4 regions of the Paenibacillus sp. FSL H8-0122 genome follow, and region 3 is predicted to be linked to each of the others. Evidence: riboswitches for the same ligand, from Rfam matches in the RefSeq annotation. Region 3 holds a riboswitch; each other region holds the start of a gene.

What was found. A riboswitch is a leader RNA that binds a small molecule or an ion and turns the genes downstream of it on or off. The one in region 3 is predicted to bind cyclic di-AMP.
Positions count from the first base shown of each region.
Region 1: another riboswitch for cyclic di-AMP. It lies ahead of NSS64_RS25940 (hypothetical protein); the one in region 3 lies ahead of NSS64_RS11300 (APC family permease).
Region 2: another riboswitch for cyclic di-AMP. It lies ahead of NSS64_RS11810 (hypothetical protein); the one in region 3 lies ahead of NSS64_RS11300 (APC family permease).
Region 4: another riboswitch for cyclic di-AMP. It lies ahead of NSS64_RS28505 (3D domain-containing protein); the one in region 3 lies ahead of NSS64_RS11300 (APC family permease).

Region 1 covers NZ_JBBOTB010000001.1:6,071,814-6,076,613, forward strand. The annotation lists gene ytxJ (bacillithiol system redox-active protein YtxJ) at 1-44, shown strand, start outside; gene NSS64_RS25930 (glutaredoxin family protein) at 41-283, shown strand; gene NSS64_RS25935 (WD40 repeat domain-containing protein) at 391-1,722, shown strand; cyclic di-AMP (ydaO/yuaA leader) riboswitch at 1,962-2,131, shown strand; gene NSS64_RS25940 (hypothetical protein) at 2,266-2,721, shown strand; gene NSS64_RS25945 (hypothetical protein) at 3,229-3,426, opposite strand; gene NSS64_RS25950 (family 43 glycosylhydrolase) at 3,748-4,800, opposite strand, start outside.
Region 2 covers NZ_JBBOTB010000001.1:2,672,760-2,677,559, reverse strand. The annotation lists gene NSS64_RS11825 (NAD(P)H-dependent flavin oxidoreductase) at 1-115, opposite strand, end outside; gene NSS64_RS11820 (TetR/AcrR family transcriptional regulator C-terminal domain-containing protein) at 260-823, shown strand; gene NSS64_RS11815 (3'-5' exonuclease) at 820-1,353, shown strand; gene NSS64_RS11810 (hypothetical protein) at 1,373-1,840, opposite strand; cyclic di-AMP (ydaO/yuaA leader) riboswitch at 2,046-2,209, opposite strand; gene NSS64_RS11805 (arsinothricin resistance N-acetyltransferase ArsN1 family A) at 2,556-3,050, opposite strand; gene NSS64_RS11800 (arsenite methyltransferase) at 3,072-3,878, opposite strand; gene NSS64_RS11795 (MarR family winged helix-turn-helix transcriptional regulator) at 3,932-4,381, opposite strand; gene NSS64_RS11790 (ArsR/SmtB family transcription factor) at 4,516-4,800, shown strand, end outside.
Region 3 covers NZ_JBBOTB010000001.1:2,561,385-2,566,184, reverse strand. The annotation lists gene NSS64_RS11305 (ABC transporter substrate-binding protein) at 1-408, opposite strand, end outside; gene NSS64_RS11300 (APC family permease) at 583-2,400, opposite strand; cyclic di-AMP (ydaO/yuaA leader) riboswitch at 2,529-2,689, opposite strand; gene NSS64_RS11295 (disulfide oxidoreductase) at 2,916-3,350, opposite strand; gene NSS64_RS11290 (DsbA family protein) at 3,347-4,111, opposite strand; gene NSS64_RS11285 (sensor histidine kinase) at 4,205-4,800, opposite strand, start outside.
Region 4 covers NZ_JBBOTB010000001.1:6,659,828-6,664,627, reverse strand. The annotation lists gene NSS64_RS28515 (HD domain-containing protein) at 1-679, shown strand, start outside; gene NSS64_RS28510 (TatD family hydrolase) at 734-1,504, shown strand; cyclic di-AMP (ydaO/yuaA leader) riboswitch at 1,704-1,932, shown strand; gene NSS64_RS28505 (3D domain-containing protein) at 2,219-3,379, shown strand; gene rnmV (ribonuclease M5) at 3,541-4,092, shown strand; gene rsmA (16S rRNA (adenine(1518)-N(6)/adenine(1519)-N(6))-dimethyltransferase RsmA) at 4,089-4,800, shown strand, end outside.

The sequences.
Region 1 (4,800 bases), 3.5 Mb from region 3:
GGAAGATTACCCAAAAAGCGATAAAGGAAGCAGTGGAACAATGAGCGCGAACGTAATTGTCTATTCGACCTCCGGCTGCGGCGAATGCAATCAGGTGAAGCAGCTGCTGGAGAGCAAGGGCATTCCCTTCGAGGTCCGGGATGTGATGACCAGCTCCGTCTACCAGGAGGAAGTGGAGAAGCTGGGCTTCATGGGCATTCCAGTCACCGTATCCGGGGACCGGGCGGTCAAGGGCTTCAATCTCCCTGAGCTTCAGGAGCTTATGGATGCTGCTGTTCTGTAATATACGCAAAGGTGCTGTCCTCTCAACAGGAGCAGCGCCTTTTTTTTGCGATTCATCGATGAAATAACTGTATATTTATATATATCTGGAAAAGGAGGCTTGATCCTTTGAAATGGCTACAGGATGAGCATGCCGCCAAATGGCGTGAAGAAGGACAGCGTTATGTGCGCGACGTCAATCAATTCGTACATAAGGGCCTGACAGAAGGCTGGGACACAGCGGGAAATGAACCCGCAGAGGATACACGCGGGGCCCTCGCCGCCAAAATCTATAAGATGATTCGAGGAGCTAATGAGCACGGTGAGATTGCTGAGCTGCGGGAGCAATTGCCGGCGGCAACGTGGCCGCTGGCCGGGCACTTTCAACATGAGATGCAGGCGATTCGCGGTATCCATTTCATAAGTGATGATGCTGTAGTGTTCAGCACCGGCTCACCTTGGGAGAAGAATGCAGTTGTGGCTGTACATAAGGATGTTATTTCCGTATTCGACGAATTAAGCCTGGTTGGGGCATCTCCTGACAATCAGTTCTATGCACTCGCGGGCACGCAAGGGATTACTATTCTGCAATCCATGAACAGCGCATTACAGGGAGAAGTAGTGGCCGAGCTTTCGTGGCGGGAGCTGAATGGAACGATTCAAGCGCTGGACCCGGACTTTACCGTTTTGAACATAGACCGCCTGGATCAGGAGTTACCCTTGGAGCAAGTTATTCCTTTTAACGACGGTCAAGCGTTATTGCTTGTTACAAGTCAGGGGATTATCCTGGTCCAGCAATCGCAGGAGAAGCCATGGGAGGTGAAGCTGCTGCATCCTGACCTCGAAGAATATAAAGCAGATGAGATGGAGCATATTGAGATCGACATGCCGCATGGTGCTGTCTCTCCGGATGGAAGATGGGTTGCCTATGGCAGCCAGGGCAGTGATCATCTTTTATATGACACAGCTTCAGGACAGGTTCACTTATTCAATCCGGAATCCAGTTACCCGCACTATACTATATTTACGAAGGACCAGCATAGTGTATGGTACAATGCCTGCCACTTCTACAATGGCGTTACTCTTGCCGTGTCCCTTGAAGATCTAGAAGCAGGCAAGCTCCTGCCAGATCAGGAATATCCGGTCGTTAACGGGGAAGCCCGGGTGTATGCGGCGGCAGCGCTGAAGGACGGTGTTGTCATTGGCGATGCCTATGGCTACTTGAGGCTCGTTGATGTAGAGGGGCGGGAGCTGTGGCGTTATTATGCCGGAAGCACCATTTCCGGATTAGCTGTCAATCCGGATGAGACCATGCTGGCCGTGGGGACTTATGGAGGGATGCTGCATTTCCTGGACCTTCATGCCACTGAACGCAGCGACTATGAGATTACAACAGGAACCGTTCGTGAGGTGAAGCGGATTATTGTCTGGAAGAATCAGAATGGGCCGCTTTGGTGGTGAGCTGATACATGGGGAACCCTTCTTCTCCGCCGCCGTCTGCCAAAAATAAAAAACGGCGATTGAGCGAGATAAATGGCAGATAATCTGCTACATATATGAGTTTTCGCTTCCATTTGCATAACCAGTCAGCCATTTGCTGAAAACAAGGCGAATAGCACTCTTTTCCATTTTTACAACCCCCCTCTGAAGAGAGTATGATTCGTGTTGAAAGCAAATGAACGCATTCATGAAAATGAGCATATGCATGCACGCTGAATTTCCGTCATGTGGAAAACGGGGGAACCATCCGGCCGTCAGGCCGACTTGGGGTGAATCCGAAGGAGAATGCCACGCGCAGGTCTCCGGCAGGTAGGGCGACTCTCACCGTCCGAATCCGACAGCTAACCTCGTAAGCGTAAAGAGAGAGCCCTGATCCGCCACGCTTTTGTGCCAGGCGTCTTAAGCCTGTTACCCACAACCGCAGGCAGAGGTCCTCCTCTGCCTGCGGTTTTTTGCGCGCTGGAATGAACTGCACAGTATAGATTCAGGAAGGAACGTGACCACATGCCTGACCCCTTATCGCCCAAACTAACAGCCGCTGCCGGATACAACCCCTACACCCAGCAATATAGCGGTCCCGTCTATGCGCTTAGCTGCCTGCTGCTGGAGCAAGGCGCCCGCGCCGAACAAGCTGCAATCGCCACCTTCGTAGCACTCCATCCACTATGGCTGAAGGGCAGCCTCTCAGGGGACGGCGCTGCTGCGGCTGCCTACAGAGAGTGCATCCGCCAATGTGCCGTGCTCGCCCGGGACCGCAGCCGCTGCGCTTCTCCGCTGCTTAACTGGGACGATCACGTTGCCAGTGCCTTGTGGTATGGCATCCAGCTCCCCCTGCCCGACATCAGCCAGATTCTGGAGCGCAGCATCCCCGAGCTAAAGGCCCAGCTTAGAGGAATACGCGAACAGATGGCAGCCGCACATTCAGCCTTGCCTGCGGTCCACCGCCCTTCAGCGGGGTGAGACTGGGAATAACGCAGGTTGCAGGACGAACGAGGATGGATGTGGCGGAATTGGTTGGATGTGGCGGAATTAGGGTACGGATGCGACAAAAGGAGATGGTTAGCGGGCCATGCGGACTACAGATCCGCTATTTCAGCAAATGGGACCATTCCGAAGGCCATGCGGACTGAGAGGCGCTTAATTAACCAATTCCGTCTCATTTTGCGCTCCATACAGCCCTTTAGCGTCCTCTCAGTCCGCTCCGGGAAGATAATCAGTCTTTTTCACAAAATAAGGGCCGCTGAGTCCGCACCCCCCCCACAAAGTGGGGCTTTAGCGTAGGTGATGACTCAGGTACTTTTGCGGGGACCCCAAAACATATAAATTCTATCAAATAAAGCCGCAGCATCCGCCGCGACTTAATCCTTGACTCTCAGCATCAGCACCCATACAGTGCCTGGCTCACCTTACATAGCTAACCATCCCATGCACTGATCCTGTCTCCGCCGGCCGTTCACTACATAGAACTCAGCTCTTGCCCTTGCCACCCTTGCCGCCCTTGGCAAACCGCCAAAAAGCCATACAGCAGCCGAGCAGTCCGGCTCCCAGCAGAAGGGTCTGTAACGCCCCCAGCCAAGTCGACTGATCCGAGGGGATCAGGCTGCTGACAATAATGAGCGGGATAGAAACCGCGACCAGCACGGGGGTTTGTCTACTTTTCTTCACAACCATTCACCACTCCTAAAGACTAATACTACTAAGGTACACCATCTCCGGCGTTTTCACCAGTTCAGGGTCCGGGTAAGCAAGACTCCAGGGAATGATCGTCACATGATTTAAAGGATTCCGTATAATCCAGCACCTGTTTAAATGTCAAATCCTGTAGATCGACATTTTGGGGTGATCCAGTGGAAAATCCTCCTTATAAAATTTAATATTTATTAGTCAAGTCATTAATATCGTGTGCTCTTTCAATTCATTATAAAATGAATAACCCATCCTTAAAAGAATGGGCTTTTCTTACTCAGAAGAGTCTTTTTCGCACGATTAGTAATTCTTCACGCCATAATAGTCAAAATCAGCGAAGGAGTCATGCTGGTGAGCATCCACGGAACCAATGAAATTGAACAAGCCTGTAAACCCGCCAATCTCCCCCGGCTCCCCGTTCACGCCTTCATCCGACAAATAGAGAACATCGATATTTTCTACAAAAGCTCGCCAATCCCCGTTATCCCCGAAGCGGTAAAGGATACTCGCGATGCCTGCATTATAGATAAGCTTGAGCTCCGCTGTGTCTTCAGGGACTGGAATGTAATTGTGGACCAGCTCGATGCGCTCTCCCAGCTTGGCCTGTAGTACATACAGAACGGTGCCCTCTGATTCGGAGTGGGTCAAGTGAACATACAGCCAATTATTAGAATCATAGTATAGCCCCATACCGGCCGTTTCCGAGTAATGATCGGGGTGGAACTCCACCTTAGTTTGCACTTCATAATGAAGGGAGGTTGCACGCGTGGCCATAATCGCCGGATGGATCTGCGAGAAAAAAGAATTCTCTCCATGAATGCGTAAGTAACCCGGACGTTCAACCGTATTCACCCATGCCGCTTGCTGGTCCCGGTACGGAGTCAGAAAATGAAGATCATATTGCTCCTGATTAAAATCATCAAATACGTCATGAGAGATTCCATCGGCCTCTAATTCAACACCTGTCATCCCCTCAACTGCCATTTTCGCTACATTCGATCCATCCTTCATTTCCAGCCAGCCATCCTCTGTCCAATGCATTTTTTGAATAGAGGTTTCACGGCCTAATGGATTCATTAGCGTTCCTTCCACAGGGCGTGACATGAGATGAGCAATATACCATTCCCCTGTTTGGGTTTGAACTAATGAGCCGTGACCTGCTTTTTGCATAATTGAACTTGGATTATACATCTCAAAATGCCCGGCATCCGGATTACCAAGTGAAAATAGATGGCGCGGCGAGGAGGTGATGATCGGCTCTCCCGACGGATGCGGTTCATAGGGACCAAAAATATTCTCCGCACGTCCCAGCTCAACACCATGAGCATAACCAGTTCCGCCAGCAGCTAATAA
Region 2 (4,800 bases), 110 kb from region 3:
CCGCATTGGATACGGCTGCGACAAGCTTAGCATCGGTCAACCAGGACATGGCGGCCTGCACAATCGGGTATTGTATTCCAAGCATCTCTGTAACACGATTTTCTGTTTTCATCATCATTCACCCCGTTAATTAACTTAAATGCATTAGCATTGTATAATTAACTAAGTCTTATAGAATATAGACACTTGAAGGCAAGTGACAATTTTTTTGCCGTTGCTCATCATTTTGTCATAATAGGAATGGAAGGTGAAATCAACGATGCCTACAAAAGATATGACGAAGACCATGTTTGCAGAAGCCATAATTGAGCTATTAAATCACGTGCCTTTTAAGAAAATCACGGTAACCATGCTGGCAAATCACTGCCGCGTTCCCCGCCAGACATTCTACTATCACTTCCATGATAAATATGAATTGGTCAATTGGATTTACTCCTCGGATTTGAATAAAGTGATGGCGGAAAACGCAAACGAATCATGGAGCAAAGTCACCTCTCTTTTCTTTCAAAAGCTTAATGAGAAAAGAGCATTTTATAAAAAAGTCCTGATGGACAGTGGACAAAATTCCCTATTGGAGCATTCCCAGACATACCCGGCAAATTTGTTTCTGGCTTCACTGTCACAAGGCGCGCAAGCTCCTGTAATGAAAGATCTGCAATTTTCCTTGAACTACCATGCTTATGCCTGTTCCAATATGACCAGACATTGGCTGCTCAGTGAACCGCACGTTACTCCTGAAGAGCAGAATGACCGAACACTCCGGGCCATGCCGCAAATGTTGTATGACAAACTGAATGGTTATAGAGAAAAGGAGCAGGTATGAACTATATCATTTTTGATCTGGAAGCCACTTGTTGGGAAAATGACCGCAAAAGACAAAACGAAATTATCGAGATCGGAGCCGTAAAACTCAATGAAAGGCTCAAGACTGTGAGCGAGTTCCAAATTTTTGTCAAGCCTGCATTAAGCCCGCAGCTTTCTGATTTTTGTAAGCGGCTTACCTCCATCTCTCAGGCGGATGTGGATGCTGCAATGTATTTTCCGCAGGCAATAAGTCAATTCCAAGAGTGGATAGGCAATGAACCTCATGTCCTCTGCTCCTGGGGGTTTTATGATAAAAACCAGTTGCAGAAGGACTGTTCACTACATCAAATCGCAAGTGAATGGACGGATAACCATATCAGTCTCAAGCATCAGCACGGGAGGATGATTGGCAGGGAGCGGGGCGTAGGCATGGAGAGAGCCTTGACTATGCTTGAATTGCCGCTTGAAGGTACTCACCATAGAGGTATCGATGATGCCAAGAACATTGCGAAAATCTTCGTTAAGATTTTTGATCAACTGGAGTTTTGATAATTTAAATTGATCATGTCTATAGCAGTGAATAATAGGATACCGATTCTGCAAATAAAATGGTTGGATTCAGATGACTCTTCACCGTATTAATTGAATGGATTCTTTGCTCTGTCCTTTGATGGCGATACCGCTCCGATCCGGCTCCTACCTTCATTCGGATTTGGTCATTTTGAATGAACATACTATCGAGTGCAGTCTTGATCATGTTAAGTTGATTGGGAGCCCATTCTTGTCCGTGCATCCGGACGTATTCTGTGGCTTCTTCTGCAGTACAATGACATATCTCTTTCAGAAAAGAGCCCCATTTGATTAAATCCACCGCATTGTCACCCGCACAAAGAATGCAATTCCCATAGCTGATCTGTCCTCCGAAGGTTAACTTCAACACCCCATACCAGCATCCGTAAGGCTCTGAAATATGCAGGAAGGAAGGGCGGCAGCTAAATGCGAACAACTCGATTCGTGACAGTCTGGCGTTAATCATGAATAATGCCTCCTAGGTTGTCTATAGATTTCATATAACGCTGCAGATTATGGGTCTGCTCAGCTGTGGCTACATAGGCTGTCAGTTCAGTTTCATTCTCACATACAGCAGCATGCTCAAGCCAAACGGAATATTTGGTTTTCTGTACGATGGATAAGTGTAATGGAAAGGTTTTGCGGGATCGCAGCAAAAAAGCATGGTTAATGCAGGCTCTCTCCAGTGCTTACGAGGTTAGCTGACGGATTCGGACGGTGAGAGTCGTCCTACCAGTGAAGAGTTCAATCTTCTTTGGATTCACCCCATTTCGGCTGGTCACAGCCATTTGGTTCCCCCGCTTCCCGCCTGACGGGAATTCAGCATTTGTTAAAAGGAATCTTACGCTGAGCATCACTGTTTGTAAAATGCTGAAAGTTCTCTAGGAGACTAAATAAGACTCTATAGGATATAAAAATGAAGAAAATCCCTTGTAATCTAGCATTCATCCCCGATTTTCTGAAGTTATCGCGTATTTATTAACTTTTTAATGCAACCTAAATGGGGCTAAATGAATCTTAATGCTTCTTTAATCATGATATTAAGATCAGATATAATGTTTAAGATCCTCCTGTTTACAGGCCCGATATGCGGAGCCTCCATGAAAGTAAGATTGTAGGAATAGATCAAAAGGAGAAGTTCCTCCGTTTGCGGATGGAACTTCTCCTTTTGATCTTCATTTTTATAGTAGCTTCTCCATAATCATCACATCAATAAACGCTCCGTCCATCAATCCTTGCTTCTCAAATACACCAACCTGCCGGTAGCCCATCTTCCGGTACAAGCCTTGACCATTCTCATTAAACGGAAAGGTAAAGAGAACAATTTTATAAAAGCTATTTTCTTTTGCCGCCTTGTGTATGGACTCTAGGAGGGAGCTGCCTACACCTTGCCCACGAAAGCTTCGATCAATATATACAGAAAGGTCAGCGACGCCGTTATACGCGCAACGGTGAGAATATGGGTTCAGTGAGGCCCAGCCCACGACTGCACCTTCGCGTTCAGCAACCCAAACGCTAAAACGGCCTTGGTGATCGTTGAACCATGATTCCATATATGAGGAGTCTTTCATCTCTGTTTCAAGTGTAGCGATCCGGTCCTCGATCCCCTGATTGTAGATACGAAGAATGCTTTCAATATCCTCAGGTGTGGCCTGACGGACAGTTAATGTACTGATCATATCAACACCCCCTTAAGATTACTTTCTCGCTTTAATTACAGCAGAGACGATGTATTGGTCAACGTTCGCACCTGGAACCCAATCTTTAATGAATGTTTTAGATTCGTCCTTTGGTTCAATGCTGATATCAGTAAAGCCGCATTCCTGAAGTATGATCTCCAAATCGGCAATGGAAGAGGCGCCTGAGATACAACCCGAATATAATTCATCCAGGTCATTTTTGATCTCAGGAGGAAGCTCAGCTGTAGTTACGATATCTGATATGGCAAGACGACCGGCAGGCTGAAGAACACGATAAGCCTCACGGAATACTTGCTGTTTGTCTGGGGAGAGATTAATTACACAGTTGGAGATAATGACGTTGATCGAATGATCAGCGACAGGAAGATACTCTATTTCGCCCAATCTGAATTCAGTGTTACTGAACTTACCTTTAAGGGCATTATCTCTTGCTCGACTGATCATCTCAGGTGTCATATCCACACCTATAACATGGCCTTCATTACCTACCTGCCGGGAAGCCAGGAAACAATCAAATCCGCCGCCACTCCCAAGGTCCAAAACATATTCACCCGCCTGCAGTTCAGCAATAGCCTGCGGATTACCGCAACCAAGACCTAAATTTGCGCCTTCGGGAGCTGAAGCGAGGTCCTCACTGGAATATCCCAACTTAGCAGATATGGCACTGAAATCAGATGGGGAGTCACAGCAACTGCTGTCAGCAGAAGTTCGGCTGGATGGGGAAGTCTCAACGTTTCTTACAGCAATCTTTTGATAGCGGCCCCGTACATTTTGGCGGATTTGATCATTAGTAAGCTTGCTCATGATTATACACTCCTTAGCTGAAATAATTTGCAATATACAAGTAAAAGAGAAGGTCACCCTTTTACGGGTGCGCAGCAATTGCTGAGTTTTCCCATAGATTCGTTGAAAAGCTTAATGGACCGTAGTAATGTTTCTACTTCAAACTCACTCATGTGTGAGAAGGCCTCGTTCAGGTATTCATTCATTTGTTGATCAATAGTTGTAGCTACCATTTTACCTTCAGGAGTGAGTGACAGGTTATAAATTCTTCGATCTGTGGGATCAGATGTCTTTTTAACCAAATTCATTTTCACCAGAGATTGAACTTGTCTGCTGAAGGTTGTAATATCTGTGCCAAGTGTTTCGGCGACTTGTTGCATGGAAGGATTGTGACTCCGATCGATCTCATATAACAGATGACTTTGGGTAGCGGAAAGATTACATCCTCCTACGCTACAGCAATCCTTATTGAGTAATCCTAAACGCCGACTCATAATTTGGAGTAGTTCTCTTGGAGTTTCCATTGTTTTCACCTCTTGAACTAGTTATACTGCATTTAGTTGCAAAGTGCAAATATAAATTTTGCTTAGTTGATAATTGATGATAAAGGTATTAGAATATAAGTATTGTCTTATATACGAAGAGAGGAGATTCAAAATTGGATACATTAAATGATCTTGCAGAAGATTTAAAGCTCCTTGGAGATAAAACACGTCTCACAATTCTAATTCTTTTAAAAGAGCGAGAGTGGTGTGTATGTGAATTCGTGGATCTCTTTGACATTTCTCAGCCAGCCGTTAGTCAGCATCTACGTAAATTAAAAAGCAGCGGATTGGTAAAGGAACAGAAAAGGGGGCAGTGGGTCTATTATTCTTTAAATATAGTTGATAAACCCCATGTTAAGGCCATCCTAAATCTTACCCCGAATGCGAGTGACCTTTTA
Region 3 (4,800 bases):
TTCTAACGGCAGGTCATAGCTGATCGGCGGAACGTCCTTAAGCTCAGCAGCGAGGTACGCCTGAGTACCGTTCTTCGTAGACCACTGCGCAACCGGAGTCACGCCGAGTGCTACCAGATAATCCTCCAGATAAGAAGCAATTACACGCTGCGGATTAGCGGGAACGGTCACCTTATGTCCCATGGCATCCGTTACGGTCTTCTCCACAGCGGGTGCAGCAGTTGCTGCAGGTACCGCAGTTGCCTCCGCAGTCGCTTCCACGGTTGCTGCAGGTGCGGTGCTTGCTCCACCGTTACTGCCTGCGTTGCTATTATTATTTCCGCAAGCGGACAGCAGCAGTGTTGTAGTCATAAGTCCGGCCACCGCCAGCTTCCCGCTTCTTGATCCTTGCAGGTTGAACGAAAACATTAAATACCCCTCCTGTATGTTGTCTTCATGATTGGCAAAAGTCCTTTTACCTTCAGCTTGTCTATACTGATGATATTGATTCTCATTCTCTATGTCAACCAATAACTTATAATAACGACCAAACGGCCGTCTCCGCATCAAGCAGAAACAGCCGTCTTCCTATAATCTTCTATATTATTTATGCAGATGGAAAGGAACCGTGGCGATGACAATGTCCTTCTGATTCATCAGATAGGAGCGGATGAACAAGCTGGTCTGATTATGCAGCACCGCCTGCCACCAGTGCTTGGTCACGAATTGCGGAATCAGGACGGTAATATGATCCGTTGAAGAGGTCTTCCACTCTACTGTATCGATGAACTTCACCAGCGGGCGGATAATGCTGCGGTAGCGGGAGCGCAGGACAATCAGGCGTACGCCGGGGTTCCACTCCTCCCACTTCTGCTCCATCTTGTGAATCTCTTCTTCATCGAAGCCTACATATACAGCGACCACATTATCCGTCAATGACTTCGCATAGCTGATCGAATGCAGTACAGCGCGAGTCACACCGGCGACCGGAACGACTACGGTGCTTCCTTTGATACAAGGCTTATCGGTAGCCGGACAGATCCGCAGCTGATCGGCAATATTCATATAATGGCGGTGAATCCGGTGGAACACGATGATAACAACCGGCAGGAAGATGAAGGCCATCCACACGCTGGAGAATTTAGTGATTATGAAAATCAGGGTGATCGTTAATGTAGTGAGCATCCCCACCGTATTGACGGCGAACTTGCTCTGCCAGCCTTTCGGCTTCGTTCTGTACCATTGGACCATCATGCCAAGCTGCGACAGCGTGAACGGAATGAATACCCCTACTGCATATAATGGAATGAGTCCTTCCGTATTCCCGTGAAACGCCGCTACCAGCACAGCCGACATGACACCGAGGAAAATAATGCCGTTGGAGAAGCCCAGCCGGTCGCCGCGCACCATGAAGGCATGGGGCAGATATTTGTCTTTGGCGAACATGAACGCCAGCAGCGGGAAGGCCGAGTACGCCGTATTGGCTGCCAGGAACAGGATAACCGCCGTAATCCCCTGAATGAAGAAGTACAGTCCGCCGCGGCCGAAGGTAGACTCTGTAATCTGTGAGACCACGGTTGCCTTCTCATCAGGCATGATACCGTACCAGTAAGCGAGCAGCGTAATACCTGTGAACATTACCCCGAGAATGAGGCCCATGAGCATCAGCGTTTTGGCTGCATTTTTCTCCGCCGGCGCTTTGAAGTTAGGAATGGCATTAGAGACTGCCTCAACCCCGGTCAGAGCCGAACAGCCGGAGCTGAAGGCCTTCAGCAGCAGGAACATACTCACGTTCGATACCGCCGAGCCAATCTCAGGAACATGGGCATGGGCACCGCCGGTCATATATTTGAAGACCCCCGAGATGATGAGCACGAAGATGGAAACAACGAACAGATAGACCGGGATAGCGATGAAGGAGGCCGATTCGGTCACTCCCCGCAGGTTAACAATCGTTAAGAGCACGATAACAGATACCGCTATGAGGACAGTATGATTATGGAGATTTGGAAAAGCTGAAGTGATCGCATCCGTCCCCGCCGAGGCGCTTACCGCCACCGTCAGAATGTAATCCACCAGAAGAGAGCCGCCGGCCAGTAAGCCGGTATGAACCCCGAGGTTGGTTTTGGCTACAATATAAGCACCACCGCCCTGCGGATAAGCAAATATCGTCTGCCGGTAGGATAGAATCAGAATGGCCAGCAAGCCCAATACGGCTAATGCAATTGGCAAAGAGTACCAGATAGCGGTGAACCCGGCGGCCACCAGTACAATCAGAATTTGTTCTGTTCCGTAGGCTACAGACGAGAGCGCATCAGAAGACAGGACAGCCAGTGCTTTCACCTTGGATAACTTTTCATGATCGAGTTCGTTCGACTTCATCGGACGCCCGATCAATAGTCGTTTTACCTTGCTTACCATTGTAGTAACAGTTCCTCTCTTGGTTAAGTTGAAATGGGCTTTCCCTGCGCTGTTTTCATAAGTGGATTTCATAAATGCAGGCACCAAAATAAGCATACGGAAATGATCCGCATGCCTAATGTGCATGGTCATTATCCCACTTGTGGCTTACGAGGTTAGCTGGCGGATTCGGACTGTGGTAGCCCTACGGTTACAGGCCCTTGCGGCCCGCTCCGATTCACCCCTTTTGGCCTTGGCCAAAGTGTGGTTCCCCCGTTTTTCCTTCCGGAAAATTCAGCGCATATTCAACTTCTCACAAGGACTAATATTAAGCTACAACACGTCTTCCGTAAAGCGTGGAAACAAATGAAAAAAGAATGAAAAGCACTCAAAACAACCAAATCCATCATCCGGTATGTCTTGATCTTTCATTCTCTTTCATTATCCCTTTAACACGTGAATTTACAGGGTTTTTGCATATTATTTTTTGCTAAAATTAAGGGTATTCTCTTCTCTTCCTTCTGCCCGTCAGCTTCTTACTCAGCAGGCTCTTCTTTGCGTCCTGTCCAGAGCAGAATGGAGATTAAGGCAAAGGCTATAAGTGCAAGCAAAGGGACTGTTACAAAACCGAACCAATTCAGATAATCCTTATTGCATGGTACGCCGATGGTACAGGGAAGCACCTTGCTGAGCGCCGGAATTTTCTGCTCCGCATAATGATAAATCGAGATGCAGCCGCCGATTAGGCTGAGCGGAAGCACATAAGGAATGATCCGCTTGTCCGCCCGGTAGGTGGCAATTCCCAGCAGGAACAGCTGCGGGTACATGAAGATCCGCTGGAACCAGCACAGCCTGCACGGTTCGTAATGCAGGACCTCACTGAGATACAGGCTTCCCGCTACAGCCACCACACAGACGAACCAGGCCAAGTAGAGACAGTTACGCCGGCAGAAGGCAGAGAAGGCGGTCATTGGGCGGCCCCTGCTCCCGCTGCTGCTGTTGCTGCCTGAATCTGGGCGTCAATCGCCTCCATATTGAAAGGCTCATTCACCTTGATTCCGTTCACGAACAAGGATGGCGTATTCGTTACACCCGCATCCGTGCCCACCTGAATATCCCGCTCCAGCTCATTTACATAAGTACGCTCGTCAATGTCCTTGCGCAGCAGGTCATAATCCACCGGCAGCTCCAGCTGCTTGGCGAGACTCACCAGGAAGTCAGGCGTAGCCCATTCCTCCTCTTCATTCCCCTGATTGGCATAGATCGCATCGAAGTACTTCCAGAATGCTTCCTGGTTCTGATGATACACCGATAGGGCTGCCAGGGAGGCCGTTCTCGAATCCTTGCCGATGAAGGCCAGATTCACGAAATAGAAGGCTGCTTTATTCTGATCTACATAGCCCTGAACGATCTGCGGCTTGATGACACCGGTGAACTGGGCGCATGCCGGACATTTGAAATCGCCGAATTCCACAATTTTGACCGGAGCATCCTCCTTGCCCAGCCGCATCATTTCACTGTAATTGAAGGCAACAGGCTTGCTGTCTGAGCCTGCAGGCGAAGAATCCTTGGAAGCAAGCATGAATAAGCCTACAAAAATAATAATGACGATGGCCACCGTACTCACGATCAGAATTCTCGTTTTCTGCTTCTGCTGCTCCTGCTCTGCCCTGCGCTTCTCCTGCTTGCTCATCTGGGGAGCCGTGACATTGTTCTTTTTTGTTTTGCTCAAAGAGAGTTCCTTTCCGTCCTCAGGACTATCGTGATAAAAGAATAGTTACTTTCAAATTATATAATGTTAACTCTCTTGTTGGCAATCGCTGTCTTATACGGCTTCATTCTCGTCTGCTGACTCCCCTTCCCCTGTATCCTTGCCGAAAAATACCTCCGGGGAATGCTCCTGCGACTGCAGCTTAATTCTGAAGAAGAATTGTGTGCCGCCCCCTTCTGCCGGTTCTGCCCAGATTTCTCCTTGCATCAGGTCCACCAGCTTCTTGCAGATCGCCAGGCCCAGACCCGTGCCGGGGTACTTGCGGGTATGCGACCCGTCCACCTGCGAGAAGGACTGGAAGAGCAGCTGCAGCTTATCCGGTGAGATGCCAATGCCGGTGTCGCGTACCATGAATTGCAGCGCCTGAGCGGTCTCCCTGACGCCATAGGACTCCACTTTAACCGTTACCGTGCCGGATGGCGTGAATTTCACCGCATTGCCGATCAGGTTGATGAGAATCTGGCGGATACGCGCAGCATCCCCGGTGAACTTGTCGGGAAGTCCCTCCTCGATCAGAAGCTCAAGAGATAACGGCTTGTCTTGTGTGCTCACCATGAACAGGTCCATACAGCCCTGGAGCAGCGCCTTCAGCCCGAAAGTATCCTTGTTCAGTGAGAGGCCATCCGCCTCCAGCCGGGAGATATCGAGAA
Region 4 (4,800 bases), 4.1 Mb from region 3:
TGACGGCCGGGTGGTTGTGAAGGAATCAGGGATGCATGCGATTGAGGATTACCTGATGTCACGGTACCAGATGTACTGGCAGGTCTATTTCCACCCGGTAACCCGCAGCTCTGAGATTATTCTCAGGCAGATTCTCCGCCGGGCCAAGGAGCTGGTGCAGCAGCAGCATACCTTCCGCTTCATGATCGAGCCCTTAAGTGATCTGTTCAGCGGAGAGGTAACGGTAGGGCAGTACCTGCTGCTGGATGAAGCCTTGATGCAGACTGCCTTCATGCAGTGGACGCTGGAGGAGGATGACATCCTGAGCGACTTGTGCAGCCGGTTTATCCATCGTAAACTGTATAAATATGTGGAGATGGAGCATTTGGATTCTGACACGATTGACGAAATCCGCCGCAGCTTCGCCGGTGCGGGACTCCGGCCCGATTATGATCTGGAAATTGATTATCCCACCGATCTTCCCTATGATGTGTTCCGTCCGGGAGACGGCTTTGACAGCAAGCAGATCCTGCTTCTGGACAAGCATGACCGGCTGAGGGAAATCTCGGAGGTCTCGGATATTGTTCGTTCTATCAGTGGTATTCACCGCGGCAGATACCATCTGTATTTTCCGCAGGACAGACTGCAGAAAGCCCTTCCACAGCTGCCGCCGTCCATCGCAGAGATTTTTGCCAAATAATCAGATCATGCTTGGAATTATAGATACAACAACAGGCCGAAAGGATGTAATGTAATGCAGTTATTCGACACCCATACCCATCTGGATGCTCCACAATTCGACGAAGACCGCGAAGAGGTCATTTCCAGGGCGCTGGAAGCCGGCGTCAGCAAGATGATCAACATCGGCTTTAACCGGGATACGATACCGACCACCATGCAGCTTGCCGAGAAATATGATTATATTTATGCAGCCGTTGGCTGGCATCCCCAGGATGCCATCACGATGAAGGACGGAGACATGGAATGGATCGCCTCCTTATGCGCTCATCCCAAGGTGGTTGCCATCGGCGAGATTGGGCTGGATTACTACTGGGATACCTCTCCTAAGGATGTGCAGCATGAAGTATTCCGCAAGCAGATCGGGCTGGCCCGTGAGCTGAAGATGCCAATCAGCATTCATAACCGTGATGCTCATGAAGATGTGATCCGTATACTCCGCGAGGAGAAGGCGGGCGAGGTTGGCGGGGTAATGCACTCCTTCTCCGGGAGCTGGGAAAGTGCCAAGATGTGTCTTGATTTGGGCTTCCATCTTTCTTTTGGAGGACCGATTACGTTCAAGAATGCCCGGGTGCCCAAAGAGGTGCTTGCCCAGACTCCGCTGGACCGGCTGCTGATCGAAACCGACTCCCCATATCTGACTCCGCACCCCTTCCGGGGCAAGCGAAATGAGACCGCTCATGTGAGGCTGGTAGCGGAGGCGGCCGCGGCAATAAAAGGGATTGAATTACAGGAATTGGCGGAAATTACGTATGCGAACGCACTGGAACGATTTGGGATACTCTGAAAACAGGAGTAAAAGCGGTGAAAAATGAAGTATAGCGGATATATTAAACTTTTATGACGGAAAAACGGCCGATTATTACAATATTTTAATCATTTTTTTACGTAAACGTGGTTGAATCGTCCTTTACAACATGTATCAAAACAGGATATCATCTTTTCAGTGCAGTGAGCTGTTGTAACTGTGACAGTCACTAATTTCATGGATCGTCTCGCTGAGTCTCCGTATGGAGAACGGGGGAACCAATAATGCGCTGCCGCATGAACGTACAAGAGTACTGGCACAGAATTGCCGCAGGCATTATTTGATTTCTTTACGTGGTCTTTGGGGTGAATTTGAGGGCAACCGCCGTGAGCGGGTGACCTGAGATAGGGCGTCTCTCTTATGTCCGAACCCGACAGCTAACCCCGTAAGCGCAAGTAAGAGAGGAAACCTCGTGCATAAGCATTCCGACGTATTCGACACCGGGAAGCCACGAAAGAGTCCTCTATGAGCTCTTTTTAGGCTTCTTTTGTTTTGAATAATGAGAATGCTCCCGGCATACTGTTATATAACAGATCTCCGGAGTAACTATGCCGAGCAGGCGATCCATGAGCAGGAAACGCTGAAGCAAGTGCGGGCGTATCCTGTTGCAAACTCAAACCTAGTTTCGTCAGAAGTGATACAGTCACCTTGAACTAACTTGGACGACGGGGCTATGTAAGGAGGATGGAAAGAGTGGGCGTATTCCAACCAGAGGTATCCCATGATTCGCAATCATCCAGCAGGTCTTTCGCATTACGGTTGAAGCAAGTGAATCCCCGCGTAGTTTTACTTGCCGGTGTGGCATCGATTGTTATCGCACTGTTAATACTGCTGTACGTACACGGTCAGAGCAAAAAAGAAATTACCCTAGTAATAGACGGACAGGTACAGACACTGGAGACGCGGGAAACGCTGTTCAGTGATGTGCTGGCTAAGGAACAGATTTCGCTGCAGGCGCATGATGAATTATCTATTGGCCTTAGTGATGAAATAAAAGACGGCGACCGTATCGTGATTAACACTGCGCAGAAGTTCGCTCTTACCGTAGACGGAAAGACCGAGACGTTATTTACGACCGAGGATACCATTGGTCAGGCCATCGACAAGCTGGGCTACAGCCTGGAAGGCTTAGACAAGATTTACCCTTCGCTAGAAACCGCAGTATCTGCAGACATGGAAATCAAAATTGTCCGGATTAACAAGCATGTGGTTCAACGGACAACTAATTTGCCTTTCCGGGTCATTAAGACAGCAGACCCCTCATTGACCAAGGGAACCGTAAGAGTGGCACAGGCAGGTAAGCCTGGCGTAATGGTCCAGCACATCGAGAAGATCTATCAAGATGGCGAGCTGGCATCCATGCGCATGATCGGCAAGGAAGTACAGACGGTTACCAAGGACAAAGTCATTGCCATTGGAACCAAGCCGCTTCCTAAGCCCGTCGTAGTTACTGCCAAAGTTTCCAAACCTGTAACAACCTCCAAGTCATCTAAAGCGAGCGCAAAGGCCAGTAATGTTACCAGTAAGGCTGGTGTGGATTTCGAGTACAAAAGAATGATCAAAAACGTATCCATGACCGCGTATTCGTCGCAGGAACCGGGTATTGGAACACGTACTGCCTCCGGCACACGCGTAACGGAAGGCCGCACTATTGCTGTAGATCCTAGGGTTATACCAATCGGCTGGTGGGTGTACATTGAAGGATTAGGGTTTCGCCGAGCAGAGGATACCGGCGGTGCCATCAAAGGCAACAAGGTGGATGTCTATTACGATTCACTGAGTCATGCCCGTAATTTCGGCCGCAAGTCGCGCACACTCTATGTGATCGGACCTGTGAAGCCGGAGCTGAACTAAACGTAAAGTCTTTTGCAAATTAGCGGTTAATACGATATAGTGAGGGAAGCACTTACGAAATTTCAGAGAGCTGCCGCTCATCACTTATACATTCTTTAGCCAAAAAGAAGGGGAGCGAATCCTCTTCTTTTTGCGTTCTGGAGTAAGGAGTAAAAATATTTATGATTAAAGAGCTAATTGTGGTTGAAGGGAAAAGTGATACCGTTGCCGTTAAGCGGGCGGTTGAGGCCGATACGATTGAAACCGGGGGTTCGGCAGTGGATAGCAGGGTCATTGCCAAGATCAAGCTGGCCATGGAGCGCCGGGGTGTAATCATTCTTACCGACCCGGATCATGCCGGAGAGCGAATCCGCAAAATCGTCGCGGCCAAGGTGCCGGGCTGCAAGCATGCCTTCATCCCTGAGAAGGATGCAACGCGCAAAGGAGATATCGGAATAGAGAATGCTTCGCCTGAGGCTATCCGCCATGCGCTGGAGCATGTACATACCTCCTTCGAGGGGGCGCCGCCCATCATCGGGCTGGATGAGCTTATGGCCGCAGGGCTGATGGTGCATCCCCGGGCGGCTGAGCGCAGAATGCAGCTTGGCAATCTGCTCGGTATCGGTTATTGCAATGGCAAACAGCTGTACAAACGTCTGGCGATGTTCGGCATTACCCGCGAAGAGTTCGCGCAGGCCCTCGCCCAAATTGATCAGGGAGGCATTACTTCATGAGCGGTATCGAGAATATCTCGTCCCCAACAAGAACCAAAGCGATAATTCAGCGTTACGGATTCTCCTTCAAAAAAAGCCTGGGCCAGAACTTTCTGATCGATCAGAATATTCTGGACAAAATCGTGGATGCCGCCGGTCTGGACAGCACAGCCGGTGCGCTTGAGATTGGCCCGGGGATCGGAGCACTGACGGAACGGCTGGCGTTGACGGCCGGGGCCGTCACTGCGGTAGAGATTGACCGCAGGCTGATTCCGATTCTTAGGGATGTCCTGTCGCCTTATCCCCATGTAAAGATCCGTAATGACGATGTGCTGAAGGTGAATCTGCAGGAGCTGTTCGCTGAGGATTTCGCGGGCAGGGACCGGGTTAGTGTCGTAGCTAACCTGCCGTATTATGTGACTACACCTATCCTCATGAAGCTGCTGGAGGAGAAGCTGCCGCTGGATAATATCGTGGTCATGATCCAGAAGGAGGTTGCCGAGCGTATGGCGGCGTCTCCGGGCGGCAAGGAGTATGGCAGCCTGAGTATTGCCGTCCAGTATTACAGCGAGCCTGAGCTGGTCTGTATGGTGCCGCGTACGGTGTTCATCCCGCAGCCTAACGTGGAATCGGCTGTGATCCGACTGAAGGTCAGAGAACGTCCTCCGGTGGAGGTAGCGGACGAGAAGCATTTCTTTGGTGTGGTTCAGGCGTCCTTTACCCAGCGGC